2 regions of the Methylobacterium sp. AC832 genome follow, and region 1 is predicted to be linked to the other one. Evidence: predicted binding sites of a transcription regulator. Region 1 holds the regulator's gene; the other holds the start of a gene.
What was found. Region 1 encodes HrcA, which represses chaperone genes, less so after heat shock. Its sites were predicted from a motif close to GTTAGCACTCNCNNNNNGNGAGTGCTAAC; they were not measured.
Positions count from the first base shown of each region.

Region 2: the regulator HrcA is predicted to act here: its motif matches at 9,362-9,390, upstream of groES (co-chaperone GroES).

Region 1 is NZ_CEEDMV010000001.1:709,141-720,763, forward strand. Features, by position in the region: gene AC0IXR_RS03305 (transglutaminase-like domain-containing protein) at 1-103, opposite strand, end outside; gene AC0IXR_RS03310 (transglutaminase family protein) at 176-1,096, opposite strand; gene AC0IXR_RS03315 (response regulator) at 1,313-1,834, opposite strand; gene AC0IXR_RS03320 (transglycosylase SLT domain-containing protein) at 2,137-3,282, opposite strand; tRNA gene AC0IXR_RS03325 (tRNA-His) at 3,629-3,705, opposite strand; gene AC0IXR_RS03330 (chloride channel protein) at 3,895-5,772, shown strand; gene AC0IXR_RS03335 (MFS family transporter) at 5,976-7,337, opposite strand; gene AC0IXR_RS03340 (hypothetical protein) at 7,754-8,224, shown strand; gene AC0IXR_RS03345 (DUF1236 domain-containing protein) at 8,191-8,589, shown strand; gene hrcA (heat-inducible transcriptional repressor HrcA) at 9,164-10,258, opposite strand; gene AC0IXR_RS03355 (glutaminase) at 10,491-11,420, shown strand; gene AC0IXR_RS03360 (glutamine synthetase beta-grasp domain-containing protein) at 11,616-11,623, opposite strand, start outside.
Region 2 is NZ_CEEDMV010000005.1:90,198-101,820, forward strand. Features, by position in the region: gene AC0IXR_RS17840 (hypothetical protein) at 1-203, shown strand, start outside; gene AC0IXR_RS17845 (hypothetical protein) at 257-466, shown strand; gene AC0IXR_RS17850 (hypothetical protein) at 463-687, opposite strand; gene AC0IXR_RS17855 (hypothetical protein) at 674-883, opposite strand; gene AC0IXR_RS17860 (hypothetical protein) at 936-1,316, opposite strand; tRNA gene AC0IXR_RS17865 (tRNA-Thr) at 1,479-1,554, opposite strand; gene AC0IXR_RS17870 (tellurite resistance TerB family protein) at 1,757-2,224, shown strand; gene AC0IXR_RS17875 (CidA/LrgA family protein) at 2,293-2,688, shown strand; gene AC0IXR_RS17880 (LrgB family protein) at 2,685-3,401, shown strand; gene AC0IXR_RS17885 (ABC transporter ATP-binding protein/permease) at 3,413-5,524, opposite strand; gene AC0IXR_RS17890 (HdeA family protein) at 5,668-6,000, opposite strand; gene AC0IXR_RS17895 (hypothetical protein) at 6,303-7,034, shown strand; gene groL (chaperonin GroEL) at 7,269-8,912, opposite strand; gene groES (co-chaperone GroES) at 9,006-9,293, opposite strand; gene AC0IXR_RS17910 (magnesium transporter CorA family protein) at 9,508-10,509, shown strand; gene AC0IXR_RS17915 (lipopolysaccharide biosynthesis protein) at 10,686-11,623, shown strand, end outside.

The DNA.
Region 1 (11,623 bases):
TCATCACATCCGGCATGCGTGATGGATGCACGCTCAGTTCAAGAATCATGGGCGTCGGCTGAACCGATTCGAAGGCGATGTCGAACCCAGTCCTGATCTTCATCGTATTGGCCCCATGTCTGAAAAAATATGATTTGAACCCAGCCGCCATCTGATGGCAGCGGAATGAACGTCATCAACGCACCACCATCGCATCGGGTGTACGCTGCTCAAGGGAACTGAGTTCGACTTCATCGACCTCGACGCTCACGGACATGCCGAGATCGTCCGCGGGAAACCCGAAGAAGGAGCCGTGCAACGGCACCGCCTGCCGCGGATCGCGGGCGACGGCGACGCGGATGAGGTCGCGATTGCCGACGATGCCGTTGGTGGGATCGAACTCGATCCAGCCCGCGCCGGGCAGGTAGACCTGAACCCAGGCATGGGTCGAGCCACCGCCCACATGGCGGTTGCGGTCACCGCGCGGATTGTAGAGGTAGCCGGAGACGAAGCGGGCGGCCATGCCAAGCGCGCGCACGGCCTCGATCATCAGTACCGCGAAATCGCGGCAGCTTCCGCGCTTGAGGCGCAGGGTTGTGACGGGGTCCTGAACGCCTTTCTCCGAGCGCGCGAGATAGGCGAAGTTGCGCCGGACATGGCGCGTCATCTCGGCCAGCAGATCCTGCGTGCCGATGCGACCCGCAGGCGGAACGAAGCTACGCGCCCAGGCATCGACCTCGTTCTTCGGATCGCGATGTTCCCGCTCGATGGAGCGGCTGAGATCCGGCATATCGTCGGCGCCGTAGCCGAAAGGGTAGTAGGCCGCATGCGGCGCGATCGGAAATTCCGGTGCGAGCTCGGGTGTGTGATCGAGGGTGATCGAGCATTCGAAGGTCAGGGTGGAGGCGCGACCCTGGAATGTCGCCACGGCGACGCAATTTCCGAACACGTCGTGCAACCACCGCAGAGACGACGGCTCGGGCGTGATCTTCAGCGTCGCGGCGATCAGGCGCTGGTCATAGCTGTCGCGCGGACGAAACATGATCCGGTGTTCGCCCAAGCCGACGGGCTGGCGGTACCGGTAGGTCGTAATGTGACGGACGGATAGGATCGGCACGTTCACAGGCTCCGCAGCACCGGTCGGTACCACTCTCTTGGATCGATGCAATGCAAGAGGTGCGCCCAACGTCATGGCGGCCCGTGATGTCGCCTTCACGGCACAGGAGTATTGGCCTGAATATCACCGCTGGGGCAATGCTCCTTGAGCTGGTTCGATAGCGATCGTCATCAAAGTGAAAGCGGCCCTGGCCGATTCATCCGCGGTGGGCAGAGTTCAGGGCACTGGCGGAGGAGGATTGCTGGTTGCGTGCTCGGCTTCCACCAACACATCCTGGGGGCGCCAGGGTTTGGGGATGAAGACCACCCTTTCCGGCAATGCGTCCGGTCGCGGAGCACGTCGGCCGGATGTGACCACCATCCTCGCCGTAGGCCACAGCATCGCGACGGCACGCGCCAGTTGCAGGCCGTCCATGACGCCCGACAGCTGGATATCGGCAAAGACCAGAGCGACATCACCGCCCCTGTCCCGCATCACGGCCAGAGCCTCTTCCGCCGTAGCGCAGCCGATAGCATCGAGCTCAGTCTCGTCCAGCAGGGCGACTGCCAAGCCTTGTGTCGATGCGTCATCCTCGACCACGAGGGCGAGGCGGCCGGATTTACGAATCGGCGCGGAGATAACGGGATCGGGCTCAGGCGTGGCTTCCGGCTGGTGGACCTGACGAACGAGGGCAGCCAAGTTCTCCGGAATGCCCTCGGCGATCAGGTCGTCATAGAAAGACGCGAGGGCTTCGCCGATTTGGTCGAGGGCGAGGCCAGGCGCGAGCGTATCGTTGCCTGCGCGCTTTTTCGGAACATCCTTGAAAGGAGTGGGCGAACGATTGTTCGACGGGCCTTTCGGATCAAGCACGTCATCCCTCCGGTTTTCGTCATCTGCATGGTACCGCCGCGTGCGGCCCCAAGCTCAACGTAGGGACTCAGGCGTCAGTTGCTCCCATGGCGCAACAAGGGTTGGGCCGACGGCGAATCGGTCCGGGAAATGCGATTGCTGGTGTTCAGGACTGATAGCGAGATCGGCGCATAAAACGCGGTGAGGCGCGGTTACTCCACCGAGGCGTCGGCATAGGCCATGACGCCCGAGAGAGAGCGGACATCGCGGTAGCGAGCACCACGAGTGCTCATCATAGTCTCGAACTTCTCATGAACCTGGGCCACCGACAGGCTCGCTGCCTTGCGGCGACCGCGTTGGGCCGCGAAGAAGATGGAACGGTTGGCGCGCGCCGGGCCCGGCAGCATCTGGGCGGCGGCGGATGTCGGCTTGTCGACAACGGTAGCGAGGAACTCCTCGGCATCGTCGGGACCGAGGAAGTGGGCGAGATACACTTCGCCCAGGGTCAGCTCGCGGCCGATACGCAGGGAGATTCGCGCTGCGTCGCGTTTCAGCATCTCGCCTGCCATCAGTGCGGCGAGATAGGGGTCACGCCGCAATTCGAGGATGCGGGTCCGCTCGGCGGCATCTGCCACGCTCGGCTTGCCGTTATCGCCGGAGACCACGAGGGCCGCTTCCTGCGTCAGGCCGTATTTCGCTCCGAAGTCGCGCACAACACCGAGCCAGGTGCGCTCGATGAACTGGAATAGGCCGGTCGCCGAGGACGTCTTGGCCTGCACTTCGGTGATGAAGCTCGACTCTTTGTCGGCTACCGCCATCAGCAGGACGGGGTCGGTCTGTACGGCCTGCGCAGCGCGGACGATCTTCTGCACCAAGTGGCGGCGAATCTTCATCGGTCCGAATTCGAGGATATCGTTCGGGTCGCCGACAGCGCTTTCGGTCAACAGGTAATCGTAGGAGACACGATCGACGGCATTGGAGCCGATTTCGGTGTCGAGGTCGTGGACGGGGGCAAAGGCTGAGGATGACGTGAGTACGGTGGGTGGAGCTTCTAGAACTCCCGGGACCGCCGACTGAATTCTGGGCTTCGGCATCGACAGCTCGGTCATCGCCTGAGCCGATTGTACCACGGCGCCGAAGCCACTGGTGCCGGTACCGTTGAGAACGACGGCGCTCAGGCCTCCCGCGACCAGCATCATGGCCAGAACGGAGCGGGTGAGGGCGGGGCGGCTCCCATGGTCGTGTCCGACCCGATTCTTGAGCGTCAGCGCATCGGATGAAGTTGCCGCATCACCGCCAGCGCCGAAGCGGCGCGAGGGAGGGGTAACTCGTGATGATCCGACCTTCTGAACCCGCATCTGATCGACTCGTCTCCGTGTGGTGGCGCACATCGGCATTTACGAGGACAGTTGTGGCGACAAAACGGCTAGGCTCGTGATCATCCCGTGGCGTCGATGGCCACTTTGCGGCAGCTTAGCCATTACGAGCCTTTACCGTCCGCATGCGACAGGGTCGGACGGAAGACACCAGCAACCACCGGGCATTCACGACAACATTGTATAGGAACTGATCTAGCAAGAACGGCGCTGCCGTAATCGGGCGATACGCATCATTCTAGGCAGGCAAGGCCAAGCTGGGAGCTTTTAGAAACAGCTGCCAATTCTTAGCCTGCAAGGCGTCGCCAAAGACGCCAGGATAGTCGAATGGTACCACTGCCCCGGCTCGAACGGGGGACCTCTTGATCCACAATCAAGCGCTCTAACCAACTGAGCTACAGCGGCACTCGGGCTGCGATGTATCCTGAGGCTGCGGGCATTTCAAGCGTTAGAGACGCAAGGAATGCAGAATGGGGAAAACTCTTCGCCCCATCGATGCCGCCGGACGTGGAAATTCGGTCGACGGACCTTGCACCCCACCCCTAAGGTGCCGCGGTCTTCGTACCCCTTTCGTGCCAATCCCCCCGTCGGTCGATGAACTCAGAAACCGCGCCGCGCCGTGGATCTCCCGCCGGCCAGCTGCTGGTCCACGTGCCAAGCCGATTGCGTGCCCTGGTGCGCGGCAGCGAAGCCGGGCTCGTGGCGCTGGCCGCCTGCGTCGGCGCGATCGCCGGGATCGCAGTCTCGGCCATGAGTCTCGCGACGCAGGGCCTGCGCGAGATCCTCTATCGATTACCGCACGGCGCCCGTCTCAGCGCTTCGACGGATGTGGCCCCGATCCTCATTCTGGTCGGCCCGGCCGTCGGCGGTCTCATCCTCGGCCTGATCGCCCTGGGCTTGGCTCGTCGCCGAGGCAGCCCGCAGCAGCCGATCGTCGATCCCATCGAGGCCAATGCCCTGCATGGCGGGCGGCTCTCGCTGAAGGGGTCGGCTGCCGTGGCGGCGCAAAATGTGATCTCGAACGGCAGCGGTGCATCGGTCGGTCTTGAGGCGGGCTATACCCAGATCTGCGCCGGCATCGCCTCGCGTCTCGGCCTCTCCTTTGAAATGCGTCGCTCGGATCTACGTACCCTAGTGGGTTGTGGTTCAGCCGCCGCCATCGCCGCTGCCTTCGGGGCGCCGCTCACGGGGGCATTCTATGCGTTCGAACTCATCATCGGCACCTATTCCATCGCCACTCTCACACCGGTGGTCGTCTCGGCCCTGTGCGGTAGCCTCGTCGCCAAGGCGCTCGTAACGCAGAGTCCCCTGGTGACTGCCAACGGTTTCGATGTCCTGACGACGAGGGCGGTCTCCGGAATCGATACGCTACCGAGCCTCGCTCTTGGTTTCGCGTGCGCTGGGCTCGGAATTCTGATCATGCGTGGTGTCACCCTAGTCGAGCAGGGTGTGCGGGCGACCCGCATGCCGGCCTTCCTCGCCCCCGCCATCGGCGGTCTCTGCGTTGGCGTCCTGGCCCTAGCTGTCTCCCCGCAGATACTTTCCGGTGGGCACGGAGCGCTCCATCTCCATCTCGACACCAACATGCCTGCCATGGGGGTCGGTGCTCTGGCGCTGCTGTTCGTGGCGAAGGCCTCGGCCTCGGCGATCTCGATCGGCTCGGGTTTTCGCGGCGGCTTGTTCTTCGCTTCGCTGTTTCTCGGCGCTCTGGCGGGCAAGCTCTTTGCCGCGCTGATGGCGGAGGCAATCCCGGCCCTTTCCGGCGTTCATGGACTATCCGGCCTGGAGGGACTCACCTTCTTCGCTCTCACACCGCTGGCTTATGCGGTGATCGGCATGAGCGCCCTGGCGGTGGCAGTCATCGGCGGCCCGCTTACGATGACATTCCTCGCCCTCGAGCTCACCGGCAGCTTTCCGATCACCGGCCTCGTACTGGTGGCGGTGATCGCCTCGTCGATGACCGTGCGGAAGACCTTCGGCTATTCCTTTGCCACCTGGCGCTTCCACCTTCGCGGCGAAAGCATCCGTAGCGCGCATGATATCGGCTGGATCAGGTCACTCACCGTTGGGGCGCTCATGCGTCGCGAGGTCGAAACCGTGCCGGTCGATATGAAGCTCTGCGATTTCCTTGCGGCTCATCCCCTCGGCTCGCCGTCCCGCGTTGTGATGGTGGATAAGGAAGGGCGCTACGCCGGAATCGTGCTGGTGCCCGAGGCTCATGCCCTGGTGACGGCTGATAGCGAGGCCAGTCTCATCGAGGCCATGCGCTATACAGACGTGTTCCTCACCGCCGGCATGAATGCCAAACAGGCAGCCTCGGCCTTCGACAGCGCGGAGAGCGAAGCTCTGGCGGTGGTGGACGATCCGGTCTCGCGTCGGGTGATCGGGCTGCTCACCGAGAGCCACACCCTCAAGCGCTACAGCGAGGAACTCGACCGGCAGCGACGAGCGATCATGGGCGACGCTGCGTGAAACTGATCCAGTTCCTCGCTGCAAGTCTCGGCCATGCGGATGCGAAGGGCCAAATCACGCACATGCCCGACTGACTCGCACTGCATCGGAAATAGTCACCGACGATATCACCCGAACCGGATCACGGTTGCTGTGCGGCACTTATGTAGACGCACGCGGCGAGCGAACACCGCGTGCGTTTGACCTTTCGACAGAGCGGCAATTTAGGCGGGCAGCGCCCGGCGTGACTTGCGCATCAGCGCCTCTTCCACCGTGCCGTCACCGTCGAGATAACCGTGGCGCTTGGGGTTCGGCATGATCAGCGAGCCGATGAAGGCGATGGCGAGCATCGCCGTGACGTACCAGAAGAAGCTGCTTTCCGAGCCGATCTGCTTTAAATACAGGGCTACCGCCTCCGCCGTGCCACCGAAGATCGAGTTCGCTACCGCGTAGGAGAGGCCGACCCCCAGCGCCCGGACCTGGGTCGGGAACAGCTCTGCTTTCACAATGCCGCTGATGCCCGTGTAGAAGCTGATCACCGTGAGGCCGATCATGATCAGACCGAACGAGAGGTAGGGGTTCGTAGTGGAGCCGATCGCCGTCATTAGCGGCACCACCATCAGCGTGCCGAGCCCGCTATAGAGCAGCATGTTGGTCTTGCGGCCGATCCTATCCGAAAGCCAGCCGAAGAAGGGCTGGATCACCATGTAGACGAGGAGCGCCGCAGTGGAGATCTGCGATGCGGTGATCTTGTCGATATGCGCCGTGTTGAAGAGATATTTCGGCATATAGGTGGTGAAAGTATAGAAGCTCAAGGAGCCGCCGGCGGTGTAAACGAGTACCACGCAGAACGCCCGCCAATGCTTGAAAAGGGCCGAAAAGGTCCCCGATTCCTTCGAGGCCATGTCCTCTTTGGTCGCCGTCTCCGCGAGCGACGAACGTAGGAACAGCGCCACCACGGCCGCCATCGCACCGATGAAGAACGGGATGCGCCAGCCCCAGGCAGTGAGCTGCTGGGCGGTGAGGAAGCTCTGCAGAATGATCAGCACCAGCGAGGCCAGAAGCTGTCCGCCGATTAGGGTAACGTACTGGAACGAGGCGAAGAATCCACGCTGACCCTTCAGGGCGACCTCGCTCATGTAGGTGGCGCTGGTGCCGTACTCGCCGCCCACGGAAAGGCCCTGGATCATACGTGCGAGCAAGAGCAGGGCGGGAGCCCAGTGCCCCACGCTGGCATAGGTCGGTAGCACGGCGATCATGAGCGATCCGCCGCACATCATCAGCACCGAGATCATCATCGAGGTCTTGCGGCCAAGGCGATCGGCGATACGGCCGAACAACCAACCACCGATGGGGCGCATGAAGAATCCGACCGCGAACACGGCGGCGGATTTCAGGAGCTGACTGGTATCGTCGCCTTCGGGAAAGAAGACCGGCGCAAAGTAGAGGGCAAAGAAGGCGTAGCAATAAAAGTCGAACCACTCGACGAGATTACCCGACGACGAGCCCACGATGGCGAATATCCGCCGACGGCGGTCTTCCGGATCGTCAGGCTTCGAAGGATCGATCGCGATAGCGTCGGACATGGGCACTCCCTACCATCCTTGTCGGAGCCCTACCTGGGCCTCTTGGTCGGCGACGTTAAGCGGCGATGGAGAATTCACAAGCGCCTCAACGCGGCTTTCCTACAGCAGGCTGCAAATGTCATCCATTCCCTCATCCCCATCGCCCTTCCCGCCATGGCAAAGGTACGTCATCGTCTTCTCCAAGTGGAAATACTTGGAAGTCCGTTACCGTGAAGCTCGGGCTTAAGTTGCCTGTGCAGTGTGATGACGACGTGGGAAGTAGTTTTAAATCGCGGAACGGTTTTGGCAGTCTTTCCGTTTCGGCTTCGCGTCGGCGCCGCGTGGCGTCAGCAATCAACCAAGAGATGGACTGACTGACATGAGCAAGCTCTTGCGGAGTACGGTGACGGCTGCCGTTCTCGTCGTCGGTGCGGCGAGTGCTTTCGCCCAAGGTGGGCCTGGAGCAGGTGGCGGTGCGGGTGGCGGCGCAGCGGCAGGCGCCGGTGCGCCCGGCGGTGGCGCAGGTGGTGCCGGATCGGCTGGTGGCGCCGGCATGCGGGGCGCCGGTGGCGGCGGAGCCGAGCGTGGTGGAGCCGCAGGTGGTATGGAACGCGGTGGTGCCTCGGGGGATCGCGGCGGCCCTGCGGGTGAGCGCGGTGGCGCGGCTGGAATGGAGCGAGGCGGTGATGCTGGCGGCGAACGAAATGGCCGCATGGAGCAGGGCGAACGCCCGAGTGCTGGCAGCAGGAGCGATCCCGCAGCCCGGCCGGATCGAGACGGCAAGTCTGATCGAGACGGCAAGTCTGATCGAGACGGCAAGTCTGACCGAGACGGCAAGGCTGAGCGAGACGGCAGGGCCGATCGTGATGAGCGGATGGACGGAAGCGGCAAGGCCGATCGCGGCCTGAAGGATGGCAAAGCGGATCGTGGCGAGAGGAGCGACAGCGACCGGGGTGATCGAGCCGGGCGTAGAGATCGTGCGGGCCGAGGCGATAGCGGCGCCGTGCGCGGGGCTTATGGCCGACTGGGTGCTCCGCAGCGTACAGAATTTCGCCAGAGCGTACTTCGTCGCGGGATCCCCCGTCTTGCCGCTGGTGCTTTCGCTCTGACGGTGGGGACCGCAATCGCCCGAAGCTACACTCTCTACGACCTGCCGCCTGACATCGTGCAGATCGTGCCCGAATACGAAGATTACCGATACGTACTTGTCGACGACGACATCGTCATCGTCGACCCGGACACCTATGAGATTGTGGACGTCATCCGCGGTTGATCTTCATCTGTGGTGTCCTCGAGGGGAACTTCCTCTGGCGAAGCGCATACGCTGTCAAATTGTGAACCGTAGCGCGTGATGCTTTGCCGGATCGAAGTGGTGACGTGAGAACAGAGTCCAGGCTCCGGACAAGCTGTCATCAGCGATCCGGAGCCTGGATGTTTCAGGCAAGGGCTTATGTTTGGTCCGCGTATCAAACGACCTGCGAGGTTGGGCCTCTTCCTCTTACTAAACTCTGCAGCGCCGCATGAGTGCAACAGGCTAGGTTGAGAACGTCATTCTCAGGCTGCGCCTGACGCGTGCGCTTGGCGAGATCACAGCGAGGTGAAAGACTGAGACTTCTATGCGAGTGATCGCAGCGAGTTTCGCTTTCCGGCAGGAGGGCAGCTAAGTCAGGGCCTTTCAGCAGGCCTTTGGCTACTCATGTGCCGAGCTTCGAATAAAGGTCGCCAGTGTCTCGACATTAATCCCCGAAGCCGGGGCGTCGTCGACCATTGGTTCAGTTTCCTTCAAGTCGTGGCAGAGCTTTCTTGGAGAAGCGAAGTCTTGTCCGGTGAGATGAACGCAATGACGCTCAGCGCCCGTTGCGGTCGAGCATCTTCGAGACTACCCGAGCAGTGTAATCCACCATCGGCACGATCCGCGCGTAGTTAAGTCTCGTCGGGCCGATGACGCCAACGACGCCGACGATTTTCTGAGAACCGTCCCGGAAAGGTGCGGCGATCATCGACGAGCCGGAAAGCGAGAACAGTTTATTCTCCGAGCCGATGAAGATGCGCACTCCTTCTCCACCCTCGGCGCGGGAGAGCAGTTCGATCACATCCTTTTGCGTTTCAAGGTCGTTGAAGAGTAGGCGGATGCGTTCGAGATCCTCCACCGCGCGCAGGTCGTCGAGAAGGTTGGCTTGGCCGCGCACGATTAATTGACGTGCGTCGGACGGCCCGACGGTGGTGGCTAGGCCCGCATCCACCAGGCGCTCGGTAATGACGTCCAGTTCGCGCTTCATCGCCTCGCGGCCGGCCTCGATCTCGGCGCGCAAGCCTCCCAGTGTGCGTCCATGAAGGCGGGCATTGAGGTAGTTGGAGGCTTCCTGCAGGGCGCTGGCCGGAAGGCCCGGGGGCAGATCCAGGAGGCGGTTCTCCACCGAACCGTCATCCGACACCAGTACGACGAGGGCGCGGGCTGGATCGAGCCGGACGAATTCGATGTGTTTCAGGTGCACGTTTGTCTTGGTGGTCAGCACGACGCCTGCTCCCCGGGAAATTCCGGACAGCAGCGTCGAGGCCTCGGCCAAGGCGCTTTCGAATGTGTGGCCAGATGCGGCGGCACGCATTTGGGCCTCGATCCGCTCCTGCTCCTCGCGCCCGACATCGCCGATCTCCAGCATGGCATCGACAAAGAAGCGCAGGCCCATTTCCGTCGGAAGTCGGCCGGCGGATGTGTGAGGCGCGAAGATCAGGCCAGAATGCTCCAGATCCGCCATGACATTGCGGATCGAGGCCGGCGACAGCGCCATGGGCAGGATGCGTGCGAGGTTGCGGGATCCTACAGGTTCGCCCGTCGTGAGGTAGCTCTCCACGATCTGTCGAAAGATCTCGCGTGTGCGCTCGTTTAGAGCCGCGAGGGGCTGGAGCTGCTGAGAAGAGAAGGGGCGGGGGCGATCGTTCAATGGGTTCTTCCTGAGCGGCGATTGTGTCCGGCTCTGCCCTCGCGCACAACCTCTAGGCCCGCGGCATCGACGTTGTTCTCCGGCAATCCGCTTCGTCCAAAAGGAATGCCCTTTGCGTCGCGGTGCGGCCGGCCGCGAAACTCCGCCATCTGTCGGATGGCGCCGTGGCGGAGGCATGCGGGTTCCGTCTTGGCTCGCATCGATACCCGTTTCCTCGCAGATGAGCGACGCCGTGCCCGACCTTGATACCGTCGTCAGAGAAATCGCCGAGGAGATGGCTGACCGGCCAGACCGAGGTGAGGTCGCCACCTACATCCCGGAACTCGCCCGGGTCGATCCGAAGGCCTTCGGAATTGTCGTCATCGATGCTGACGGGCATGTGGCGGCAGGAGGTGACAGCGACACTTCATTCTCGATCCAAAGTATCTCGAAGGTGTTCACGCTGACTCTGGCCCTCGGCATGGCGGGAGATCGGCTCTGGCGCCGAGTCGGTCGCGAGCCGTCCGGCAGTCCTTTCAACTCCATTGTCCAGCTCGAGCGTGAGCGCGGCATCCCCCGCAATCCGTTCATCAATGCCGGTGCCATCGCGGTGACCGACACGATACTGTCGGGCCACCAGCCCCGGGAAGCGCTCGGTGAAATCCTGCGCTTCATGCAGTTCCTCGCCCAGGACCCGACCATTACCATTGACGAGGCGGTGGCCGCCTCCGAGCTGCGCACGGGTTTCCGTAATATCGCGCTTGCCAACTACATGAAATCCTTCGGCAATATCGATAACCCGGTCGATTTCACCCTGGGTGTTTATTTCCATCATTGCGCCATCGGCATGTCGTGCCGGCAGCTAGCCACGGCGAGCCGCTTCCTTGCTCATTCCGGCCGCAACCCTCTCACCGGGCATTCCGTGGTCTCTCCGGAGCGCGCCAAGCGTATCAACGCAGTCATGCTGACTTGCGGTCACTACGACGGGTCCGGCGAATTCGCTTATCGTGTTGGCCTTCCCGGCAAAAGTGGCGTCGGCGGCGGAATTATCGCGGTGGCCCCCGAAAAAGCGTCGATCGCGGTATGGTCGCCGGGCCTCGACGCATCCGGTAATTCGCATCTCGGCCGGATCGCCCTCGAGATGCTCACTCGGCGCCTTGGCTGGTCGATCTTCGGCGCGTGAACTCAGTAGGGACGGTAATCCCCTACGCCCCATCGTAATGTAGGCGAAAAGAAGCGTGTTGCACCGAGGTAGCCAAGCGACTTGTTCATTGAGACCCGCTTGCCTTCCAAATGAGCAAAAAAGAATGCCTGCCGCAGACCCTGCGACAGGCATCGATTATAATTGGCGCAAAAGCCTTAATTGTCTGCCTAATATTTAGGCGG
Region 2 (11,623 bases), on a different contig from region 1:
GCGTTGTCATTGAGTACGATATGCGTCCTGATGGGAACGGCTGGACCGTCTTCAACATAGCAACCGGAGAGCCAGCCCTATGGAAGGGCGTCCGGCAGGTAGAGCTACCGTTTGCCGATGCCGACGACCTCGTGGACCTCTTCAACGCCATGGAGAGGGCCTCGCCGGGATCGTCAGTCACCTGGGCTGATGGCTCCCATTAACCCGGCAGTAACCATATCCGAGCGAGGGTTGTGATCTCTCAAGCTGCATCGTCATGCCTCTTTCGCTCTACCGCATCGGACCTGACGAGCATCACCTGATCCAGGGTGGCGAGGTCGTCGGCAATCTGGCGCGGGAGGAAGGCAAGTCGAGTTGGCGGGTATCGCTGCTTGAGGACGCCGGGACGATCCGGCAGCGTCTGTTCAGATCGTTCGACGCGGCGTTGGAATGGCTGGGCCTGCCGGTTGTGGCTGAGCCGGTTTAGGGCTCCCCACCAAACTCCGCGGTCAGCGCCCGAGCGATGATCTTCGCCATCTCCACCGCTTCGGCCCGCGTGACGCGCTTCGTGCTCTGCCGGCGGATCGGCTCGTTCTCGTAATAGAGATAGGATAGTTTCGTCCCAGCTGCGTCCAGCACGGCGATGGCCTCACCTACTTCGGTGATGCGAAGGGGAAAGCGGATCGTGGGGTGCTTAGAAGCTGCCACTCAGCGGCTCCGGCGCGTCGTTGTCGTGATCCTCGGGAGACGAGCCGCCCTTCAGCATATCGTCCAACATCGAGAGCAGGTCGAGGAGTTCGAGCTTGCCGTCGTTCGTGATGTCGGGCTCGTAGATCCGGCGCTGGATCGTCGCTCTCATGCCGGACAAAGCCTCGATGTATCCCTCGGCGCGTTCGGTGCTCATGATCGGGTTCCTGGCGGTGCCCGCGAGGAGATAGGGCAGGACTTTGGGCCGCCTACCGCCTCTTCGTCCAGATCGGCACCGCGCCCGTCGGCCGGCCGGGCACGTTCCGAAAGTAGCGCGTCCGCGCGAAGCGAATGAAGTCGGGATGAACCTCGGTCACGAGATCGCCGCTCAGAACCATGGCCCCGCAGAAGTCGGAGCGGATCACGCCCAGGTCAGGATGGACGCCAAAAAGCTGCAGCGTCGTCCAGCCAAGCCGGCCAGCCTCGTCGGCATGCTTGTCGAGGAAATCCAGGGAGGCAGCATGAATGGCCGGCCAGGTATTGGGCGTCAGGCCAGAGCAGGGCACTACGCTTGGCTTCAGGTTGAGGAAGGCTTCACGCCAAGCCTGCGGGCTACCGGGTTCGATCTTGAAGGCGGGCGAAGCTGACATCGCCACGGGATAGGGTAGGGCGCGCCCGGTCGCTATGTCTGGGATGCCACAGGCGGCGCCCCGAACTTCCGAGGTCGCTGCTTACCGAAATCGATTTTCGCTTGGTGCTTACCATGTGCTTACCGGAGGCTCTGCCCGGTAAGCACGAAGGGAGCTAAGTGTTGGTGCCGCAAGAGGGATTCGAACCCCCGACCCCCTCATTACGAATGAGGTGCTCTACCAGCTGAGCTATTGCGGCGAGATCCGTAGTGCGACGGCTGGTGTCGCTTCGGATCGTTGCGGCTTCATATCCGCACGCTCGACCGATGGCAAGGCGGCCCGCGTCGTCTTCGTGATGCAACTGTGCCACGGACGGTGCATCACGGTCCCGCGATGCGCCATGCTGCCTTGACGCGGAGCGATGCGGCTTCGAAGGCTCGCGGCACGTTTCAGGAAAAGCCATGTCCCTCATCGCCCGCTTGCGTGCCTATGCTGCCGACGCGTTCGGCCTGTCCGCGAGCCCGGACGATTCGGAAGCTGTAGATGAGCGCTTGGCGGCGATTGCCCTTCTCGTCCATGTGGCACGGGTGGATGGCGTTCTCGACGGAGCCGAGTCGGAGCGGCTCTGCCGCTTGGTCGAGGGACGCTATGCCGGCAACCGCGAGGAGGCCGAAGCGCTGATCGCTCGCGCGGCCGGTGTCGATGCCCAGACCCGCGACATGGCGCTGCTCGTGGAAATGATGGGCCACGAGTTCGGCGAGACGGAGCGCGCGCGGCTGCTCTCCATGGCATGGTCGGTGGCCGGCGCCGATGGCACGGTTCATGAGTTCGAAGAGGCGTTGGTCTGGCGGCTCGGTCGCCTGCTCCGGTTCGATGACACGGCGATCCGTCTCGCCAGGGCCGGCGCAGAATCGGGGGCGGTCTCCTAGCGGCAGCTCGGCAGACGATCCTCGGCTTCGCCGGGCCGGATCAGGCCGGAAGAAAGAATCGCGGCGCGATGATCGTCAGCTTCACCTTGATCCTCCTGGCCCAACTCGTCGGAGAGGTGCTCGCACGTGCCACGGCCCTCTCAGTCCCGGGTCCGGTCATCGGGATGGCACTGCTTCTCCTGTTCATGGTGTTGCGCGACCGCTGGTCCGGCATTGCCTCACGCGTCCTCGCTGCGCCACTCGTGGACGGCACCCTGGAGCGCTCCGGGAAAGGGCTGCTCGCCCATCTGTCGCTGATGTTCATCCCGGCCGGCGCCGGTATCGTCGGACGGCTCGACGTGCTCGAAGCTCACGGCGTGGCGCTGGCCTGCGTCGTTGTCGTCTCGACATTGGCAACCCTTACGGCGACGGCGCTCACCTTCGTCGCCGTCAAGCGTTGGGTCGCCCCGGGGAGGAAGCCATGACCGGCGATTTCGCGCTCTGGGTCTATCTCTCGCGCACGCCCCTGCTGTGGCTGACCGTGACTCTGATGGTCTATGCGGTGGCCGACCGCATCGCCACGGCAACGAACAGGCATCCCCTGGCGAATCCCGTAGTCGTCGCCATCATCCTGATGGCTGGCGTGCTTAAGCTGACCGGAACGCCCTACGCGACTTATTTCGACGGTGCCCAATTCGTTCACTTCCTGCTCGGTCCCGCCACCGTGGCCCTGGCGATCCCGCTCTACGAATACCGCGCCACGGTGCTCCGCTCGTTGGCGCCAATGCTGGCAGCTCTCCTCGTAGGCTGCGTCGTGGCTCTCATCTCGGCCATGACTTTGGGCACGGCCTTCGGCATCCCGCACGATGTCATCGTCGCCCTCGTCCCGAAATCGGTGACGACCGGTGTCGCGATGGGGATTGCTCAGAATCTCGGCGGCGATCCGACCCTCGCAGCCGTGCTGGTGATGTTGACGGGTATGACTGGTGGAATCCTGGTGACGCCGCTCATGAATCTGCTCCGCATTCAGGACATGCGGGCACGAGGCTTCGCCGCCGGTCTCGCCGCGCACGGTGTCGGCACCGCACGGGCGTTTCAGGTGAACGAGGTAGCGGGTGCTTTCGCGGGAATCGCACTCGGTCTCAACGCCTTCATCACAGCGATCCTCGCACCGCTCGCCGTGACGTTTTTGCGCTGACGTCACCCCCCCTATTTGGCGAGCGCAGCTTCAGGCATTTCTGTCGGGATGAAGCGGCCGTCCTGGCCCGGTTTCATGTCGATGCGCGTGTCGTGAAGGGCGTGCAGCGTCGAGCGATGGCCGATGGAAACGATGGTCGTCCCCGGCAACCGCTCGCGCAGCATGCGGTAGATGCCGGCTTCGCTCGGCTCGTCGAGGGCGGCGGTGGATTCGTCGAGGAAAAGCCAGGCGGGCTTCGCCAGCACGGCGCGGGCGATGGCCAAACGCTGCTGTTCACCGCCGGACAGTCGCTGGTCCCAGGCATCGATCTCGTCGAGACGGTCGGCGAGCTGCGGCAGTTGCGCGGCAATCAAGGCTTCGCGGATCGCCTCGTCGGAGAACTGGTCGGTGGTGCTGGGATAGACCACCGCGCCACGCAGGGTTCCGAGTGGAATATACGGCCGCTGCGGCAGCACCAGCGCTGACTGACCTTCGGGCACGTCGATCCGGCCCTTGCCGAACGGCCAGATCCCGGCGATCGCACGGAACAGGGTCGACTTGCCCGATCCAGACGGTCCGGTGACGAGAGTGGCGGCACCCTTGGTGAGGGTAAACGACTTGGCGGAGACAATCTCGCGACCATCGGGCAGCGCCAGGGTCATGCCGGACGCCGTCACGGCCGGGCCCGGTCCACTGCCCTGCACCAAGCCGTATCCGGCGCCGGACAGGGCCTCCGCCTTCGTCATCGCCCGCTTGAATGACGTCAGGCGGTTGGTATTGGCGCGGTACGACGCGATGGTGGTGTAGGAATCGATGAAGAAGGACAGGGAACCCTGGACGCTGCTGAAGGCGTTCGCCGTCTGCTGGAACTGACCGAGGGTAATTTTCTTCAGGAAGTAGGATGGAGCGGCGAGGATGTAGGGAAACACCACGCTGATCTGGTTGTAGGACAGGGTGAAGCTGCCGATCTTGATCCGCCGGTAAATGATGGCGAGGTAGTTCTCGATGATCTCCCGGAACAGCTCGCGCAGGCGCAAGGTCTCCGACCGCTCACCGCGCAGCAGGGCAATCTGCTCGGAATAGATCCTGGTCCGCGCGAGTGAGAAGCGAAAATCGGCCTCCACCTTCTCCTGCCGGAAGTCGAGGCCGATGAGCGGACGGCCGATGAGATGGGTCAGCCAAGTTCCGACCACCGCGTAGACGATGACCAGCCACACCAGGAAGCCGGGCACTACCATGTCGGTGAAGGGAAGAACGAAATCCCGCGACAGCCCCCAAAGGATAACCATGAAGGAAACCAGGGTAGCGGCCTGGGACAGGAGCCGGATCGACAGGCTCGTCGTCTGCTGGATGAAGAGGTTGACGTCGCTCTGGATGCGCTGATCCGGGTTGTCGGCCGGTTCGTCGGTGAAGGGTATGCGGTAATGCGTGCCCCCATCGAGCCAGCGGCTGTAGAGGCTGCGTGCGAGCCAAGTGCGCCAGCGGATGTGCAGCGAAGCATCGACGAAAGTGTCGAACATGCCGATGATGACCCACATCGTCGCAAGAGGCACGAAGATCCAGACGAGCTGATACCAGAATGCGTCGGCGTTATACTCTTGCAGCGCGTTGAAGAGGTCGCGGTACCAGAAGTTCAGGCGCAGTTGTAGCGCAACCTGCGCAAAGGTGATGAAGATCGAAAGCGCAACGAGGCGCCGTGCGACGCGGCCTTCGGTACCGCCGAAGAAACGGAACGGTCGGATTTCCCGGTTCGGCTCCTCGCGTGCGGCGAAGAACGGATCCGCGATACGAGTGATCGCGCGGATGGGTTCGAGATGGGAAATTCCGAACACGATGCCTGCGAAGACCACCGCGCCCGTGGCCGCGAAGGCAGGCGGCAGCAGTGCCGCCAGCGTCTCCGGCAGAAAACCGGATGCCGCAAGTTGCTTAGCACCGGCTAGGAACAAATACCCGATACCGTAGACGGAAACGAACACCTTGAGATAATCTGAGAGCTTGGCGGAGGCAAAAAGGATCACCACCATCGCGAAGCCGCTGAGGCTGACGTAGAGCGGTGTCGAGGTGCCCGGCAGGATCAGAAGAACGAGGGCAAAGAGCGCCGTTATGGCGGCCTGCAGGCCGAGGCCTGTCCTGAGTACGGCCACGCGCGTCTCCTCAACTCGGTAAATTCAAATGTGCGAATGGGTCTTCGCCCGCCGGATTAGCACCCGGTCGTGACGGCGGCAGTGACGGCCGGTCGTGGCGAGATCGTGGCGAGGGCTTCACCCGCCGGATGCGTCAGATCGGATCAGGGCCAATCCCAGTCGCCGTAATCGGGCTCGCGACAGCGGTACCCCACGGGGCATTCCAGATTATCGCGGGTCGGGACGAAACGCAGCTCGGCGATTTCCGTCAGGCCGCAAAGGCTGCGATCGCTGACGAAGCGTTCCGTCTTTACCGGCTGCTCCCCCCTGCCGGACCTATCCGCCTTGCCCACGGACCAGGACAGGACCGCCGATCCGTCGCGCTTCACGAGCGCCATCGCGTCCGCGCAGGACATCCGCGGAGTGGAGGGAGGCGTCTGAGCGCCGGCCGAGGTGGCGATGACGACGCAGACGGCGATGGCGAGGCGTCTCGTCACGATGGATCTGCGCGCTGGTATGTTTCTCACAAGCTTGAGCATGGCAGTTTTGGCAAGCGACGGGAAGGCCTTGCCGTTCGCTCGCCCTATTCCCGGAGTCTATCCACCGCTATCAAACGCACCGAGACAGAATAATCACACACCTGTCCTGACGAGAGCCGACTTTGAGAATGATAACGGCCTGCATGTCGGACGGGGTGGGGGATCGAATGTCGCGGAATAGTGAGGTCGTGGGTGCCGCCGAGAAATTGGCGCGCACGGGATTGGCTCGGCCTCAGGGTCGGGCTTGACGGGAGACGACGATGGCCGCCGGCATCGAAAGCGAGGATATGAGAAACGAGGACGGCACGCCGTCAGTGACGGTGACCGGACCGTCGGGAGGGTCGCGCCGTGCCTTGATACTCCCAGTATCCCTCGCCATGGGCTGGGGCGTTCTCCTCGGCTACAGCACAGTTCTGTTGACGAACGATACACCTGTCCGCCCTGAGACCGGCACGGCACAGGCTGTCTTGAACGAGCCGGGTCCGTTCGAGAACACGGCGGCATCCTCACGCCTGCCCCGTGCCAATGCGCCCTGGTCGGATGTGGGGCTTGGCTCTGCTCACGCTGGAGCGCCTGCCCGGGACAGGCTCGCTGCATCCCCTGCCCAGCCGGGCATCCGGCCGGTCGCGCTCAAGCAGGATACGGAAGTGACGCCACGCGCCGATGCCCCCGCTGCCGCTTCTCCACCGATCGAGGCGGCGGCTTATGTCGGCGTGTGGGGGCCGAACGAGGTGGCATGCCGCCGCGGCGCGCGGCGCCGTGGATACATACCGGCGCGGATCACCGAGAATGGCGCGCGGGCGGGAAACACTGTCTGTACCTTCCGCGACGGACGGCGCATGGGCGCGAGTTGGAGCGTGGCAGCATCCTGCAGCGATGGCGGCCGGCGCTGGACATCCCAAGTGAAGCTGATCGTCGATGGCGACCGTCTGACATGGTCGAGTGCCAAGGGCGACGCCTCTTACGTCCGGTGCAATCGCCGCGCAGGGTAAACACCGCCGATACTGAAGTCTCGCCGGATCTCTTCGCCATGACGGGCTGAAATATCGGGCGAAGGTTTCACGGATTCATGTCGGCCAAATCCGTCCGCGCCACGACATTTAACCGCCCAGCGCCCGATCTTGTCCGGTCATCCGCAACGAAAAGAGGGTCGTCTTGCGACGACCCTCTCCGCTCTCGCGGCGGTAACCGCGAGAGCATCCATTCCACGTGACGATAGCGACGACTTAGAAGTCCATGCCGCCCATGCCGCCGCCGCCCGGCATCTGGGGAGCGCCGCTGTCCTTCTTGGGAGCATCGGCGATCATGGCCTCGGTGGTGACGAGGAGGCCGGCGATCGAGGAGGCGTCCTGCAGAGCGGTGCGCACGACCTTGGCCGGGTCGACGATGCCGGCCTGGATCATGTCGACATACTCTTCGGTCTGGGCGTTGAAGCCGTAGGTGATCGAAGAGGTGTTGTCGGTGATCTTGCCGACCACGATCGAGCCTTCGACGCCCGAGTTGGCGGCGATCTGGCGGATCGGGGCCTCAAGGGCCTTCAGCACGATCTTGATGCCGGCCTGGACGTCCGGGTTGTCGCTCTGGAGAGCGCGGACGGCCTCACGGGCACGGAGGAGGGCGGTGCCGCCGCCGGGGACGATGCCTTCTTCCACCGCAGCGCGGGTGGCGTTGAGCGCGTCGTCGACGCGGTCCTTCTTCTCCTTGACCTCGACCTCGGTCGCGCCGCCGACGCGGATGACCGCGACGCCGCCGGCGAGCTTGGCCAAGCGCTCCTGGAGCTTCTCACGGTCGTAATCCGAGGTGGTCTCCTCGATCTGCGCCTTGATCTGGCCGACGCGGGCTTCGATGTCCGCCTTCTCGCCGAGACCGTCGATGATCGTGGTGGTCTCCTTCTCGATGCGGATGCGCTTGGCGCGGCCGAGCATCGGGAGGGTGACGTTCTCGAGCTTGATGCCGAGGTCCTCCGCGATCATCTGACCCTGGGTCAGGATCGCGATATCCTCGAGCATCGCCTTGCGGCGATCGCCGAAGCCCGGAGCCTTTACGGCAGCGACCTTGAGGCCACCGCGCAGCTTGTTCACGACGAGCGTGGCGAGAGCCTCACCTTCGATGTCCTCGGCGATGATGACGAGCGGCTTGCCGGTCTGCACCACGGCCTCGAGAACCGGCAGCATCGCCTGGAGCGACGAGAGCTTCTTCTCGTGGATGAGGATGTAGGGGTCCTCGAGCTCGGCGACCATCTTCTCCGCGTTCGTGATGAAGTACGGGGAGAGGTAGCCGCGGTCGAACTGCATGCCCTCGACGACGTCGAGCTCGGTCTCGGCGGTCTTGGCTTCCTCGACGGTGATGACACCCTCGTTGCCGACCTTCTGCATGGCGTGGGCGATCATCTCGCCGATTTCCTTGTCGCCATTGGCCGAGATGGTGCCGACCTGGGCAACTTCCTCGGACGAGGCGACCTTCTTGGCGCGGCTCGTGATGTCCTTCACGGCGGCGGTGGTGGCGAGGTCGATGCCGCGCTTCAGGTCCATCGGGTTCATGCCGGCGGCCACGTACTTGGCGCCTTCACGGACGATGGCCTGGGCCAGGACGGTGGCGGTGGTGGTGCCGTCGCCAGCGATGTCGTTGGTCTTCGAGGCCACTTCGCGCACCATCTGGGCGCCCATGTTCTCGAACTTGTCGGCGAGCTCGATCTCCTTGGCGACGGTGACGCCGTCCTTGGTGATGCGCGGAGCGCCGAAGGACTTCTCGATGACGACGTTACGGCCTTTGGGGCCGAGGGTCACCTTGACGGCATCGGCGAGGATGTCGACGCCGCGGAGCATCTTCTCGCGGGCATCTGAGCCGAAGCGTACTTCTTTCGCTGCCATGTATAGATCCTCATTAGGTTGAGAGCCTTGAGGCGCTCACCGAAGGGCGCGCTCGAAAGGCTCGGATGGAAGAAGGAAGAGGGCCGGGTCGCTTTAGGCGACGACGCCCATAATGTCGGATTCCTTCATGATCAGGAGGTCCTGACCGTCGATCTTGACTTCGGTGCCGGACCACTTGCCGAACAGGACGCGGTCACCGGCCTTGACGTCGAGCGGGTTCACGCGGCCGGCCTCGTCACGGGCGCCAGGGCCGACAGCGACGATCTCGCCCTCTTGCGGCTTCTCCTTGGCGGTATCGGGGATGATGATGCCCCCCTTGGTCTTCTCTTCGCCTTCGATACGGCGGACGACGACACGGTCGTGCAGCGGACGGAACTTCATGAGCTGCCCTCTTGCTTCAAATTCATGGATGGCGTTGATGCGGCCGAAGGGCTCGCCCAACCCAGGCTGTTAGCACTCCCGAGCGAAGAGTGCCAAAGCAAGGGCGGAGGTAGGCTTAAGCTCCTTGCGAGTCAAGACGCGGACGACGCGTCATGCCGCGTTTGCGCAGCATGTTCTGCTCTCCGGTCGCTGACAGACGGATGACAATCACCCCATGATCAGCCTTCAGGGACCGCAAGGCGCGGTCGAGCATTCCGGCGCAGCCAATGGCGGCGGCGTGCCGAGCCATGCGATCTGGATCGACCTCAACGATCCGAGTGCCGAGGAAGCGGAGCATATCGAGGCCGCCACCGGCCTGCGCGTCCCATCGCGAAAGGCTCTGAGCGAGGTCGAGAATTCGAGCCGCCTGCGCCGGCTCAAGAACGGTCTTTCGCTCTCCACACCGATGATCACCTTCGACAAGGTGGATTCGCAGCTGACCCCGCTCGGCTTCGTCCTGACCCGGGACCGGCTCATCACCGTCAGGTTCAACGAACTGCGCGCCTTCGAGGAGGTCAAGAAGCGCATCGGCGACGGTGATGGCGCTTGCCAGACCGGCACCGAGATCTTCCTCCTTTTGGTGGAGGAACTGGTGGACAGCCTCGCCGACGCCCTGGAGGAGATGGGCGCCGATCTCGACGCGCTCTCGACCCGGATCTTCGACTTCGACGTGAGGGCAGGGGGCGTCGCCGGCGATTCCGGCAAGACCCCGCGTCGACGCGACCTGGCGCTGCGCCGCATCCTCCGCAGCGTCGGCCGGCGGGGCAAGGCGCTCGGCAAGATCCGCTCGAGCCTGCTTGGCCTCGAGCGCATCCTCCCGTTCGTCGCCGGCGAGTGCGAGCACCTCCTCGGCGCCACGGAGATGCCGCGCTTCGAGACCCTGCGCCGGGACATCGCCTCCCTCGACGAGTTCGAGATCCGCTTGTCGGAAAACGTCCAGTTCCTGCTCGACGCCACTCTCGGCCTCATCAACATCGAGCAGAACAACACGTTTCGCGTGCTCACCGTCGTCTCGGTAGTGGGCGTGCCGCCGACCCTGATTGCGTCGATGTACGGCATGAACTTCAAGCACATGCCGGAACTCGACTGGGCCTATGGCTATCCCTATGGTCTGTCGCTGATCGTCATCAGCGCGATCATCCCCATCGTCTTCTTCAAGCTGCGCGGCTGGTTCTGACGCGCGTTCGATCGAGCGTTTTCGGGGTTTAGGGAAATCTTTTCGGCCCGGCGCACAAGGGCGGCTGGTTCTAACGCGCGTTCGATCGAGCGTTTTCGGGGTTTAGGGAAATCTTTTCGGCCCAGCGCGCAAGGATTGGGAGCATCGCCGGCAATCCGGCGACCAGAGTCGACCGCATGGCCGTAATCGTCGCCTTCATCCTGAATGCCGGGCTCAATTTCGGCCTCGGCCTCCTTCTGGCCAAGCTCATGGGGCCGGCGGATTTCGGCCTGTTCGGCCTCGCCACCACGGGTGCCGTGGTGCTCAACACCCTGGTCTTCGAGTGGCTACGGCTGTCGGCGACACGGTTCTATTCCAACCGCGTCCGGCGCGAGGAACCTTGGATCCGCCATGGGTTGGACCGGGCCTACGCCATCCTGGCCGTCCTCCTCCTGGTCGCATCGGCTCTCTGCGCCGTCGTCGGCGCGACTGTGGAAATGAACACGGAGGGCCGTTTCGCCATCGCGGCTGGGGCTGGGCTCGCCGCCTTCGGCATCGGCCTGTTCGATTATCACGCAGCCCTCACTCGCGCGCGATTCGACGGCGGCCTCTATCTCAAGCTCACCCTCATCAAGAACGGCCTGTCATTCCTGCTCATGGCGGGCGCAGCCTGGCTGTTTCCGCAGCCGCTCTGGGTGCTGGTCGCTTGCGGGCTCAGCCAGTTTCTACCCGTCGTGATGCTGCGCAAGCCGCTGCTCGATCCGCCCCTGCCGATCGTCCGCGTTCAGATGGGGGAGACCTGGCGGCTGTTTCGCGCCTACGGGCTTCCGCTGATCGTGGCTAACGCGATCTACCAGATCACGCCGTTCCTCAACCGGAGCGCCATCGCCATGTCATTCGGCCTGGCGGAGGCCGGCTATTTCACCCTGGCGGCGGATGTCGCCTCACGCAGCCTCAGCATGATCGGCACGGCCCTGGACCTCATTCTGTTCCAGCTCGCCGTGCGGGTGGACGAGCACGAGGGCCATGTGGCGGCCGAGGCCCAGATCGGCCGAAATGCCGCCATCGTGGTGGCGCTCATGGTGCCTTGCGCCGGCGGGCTCTGGGCTGTGCTACCGGCACTCCAAGGGCTCGT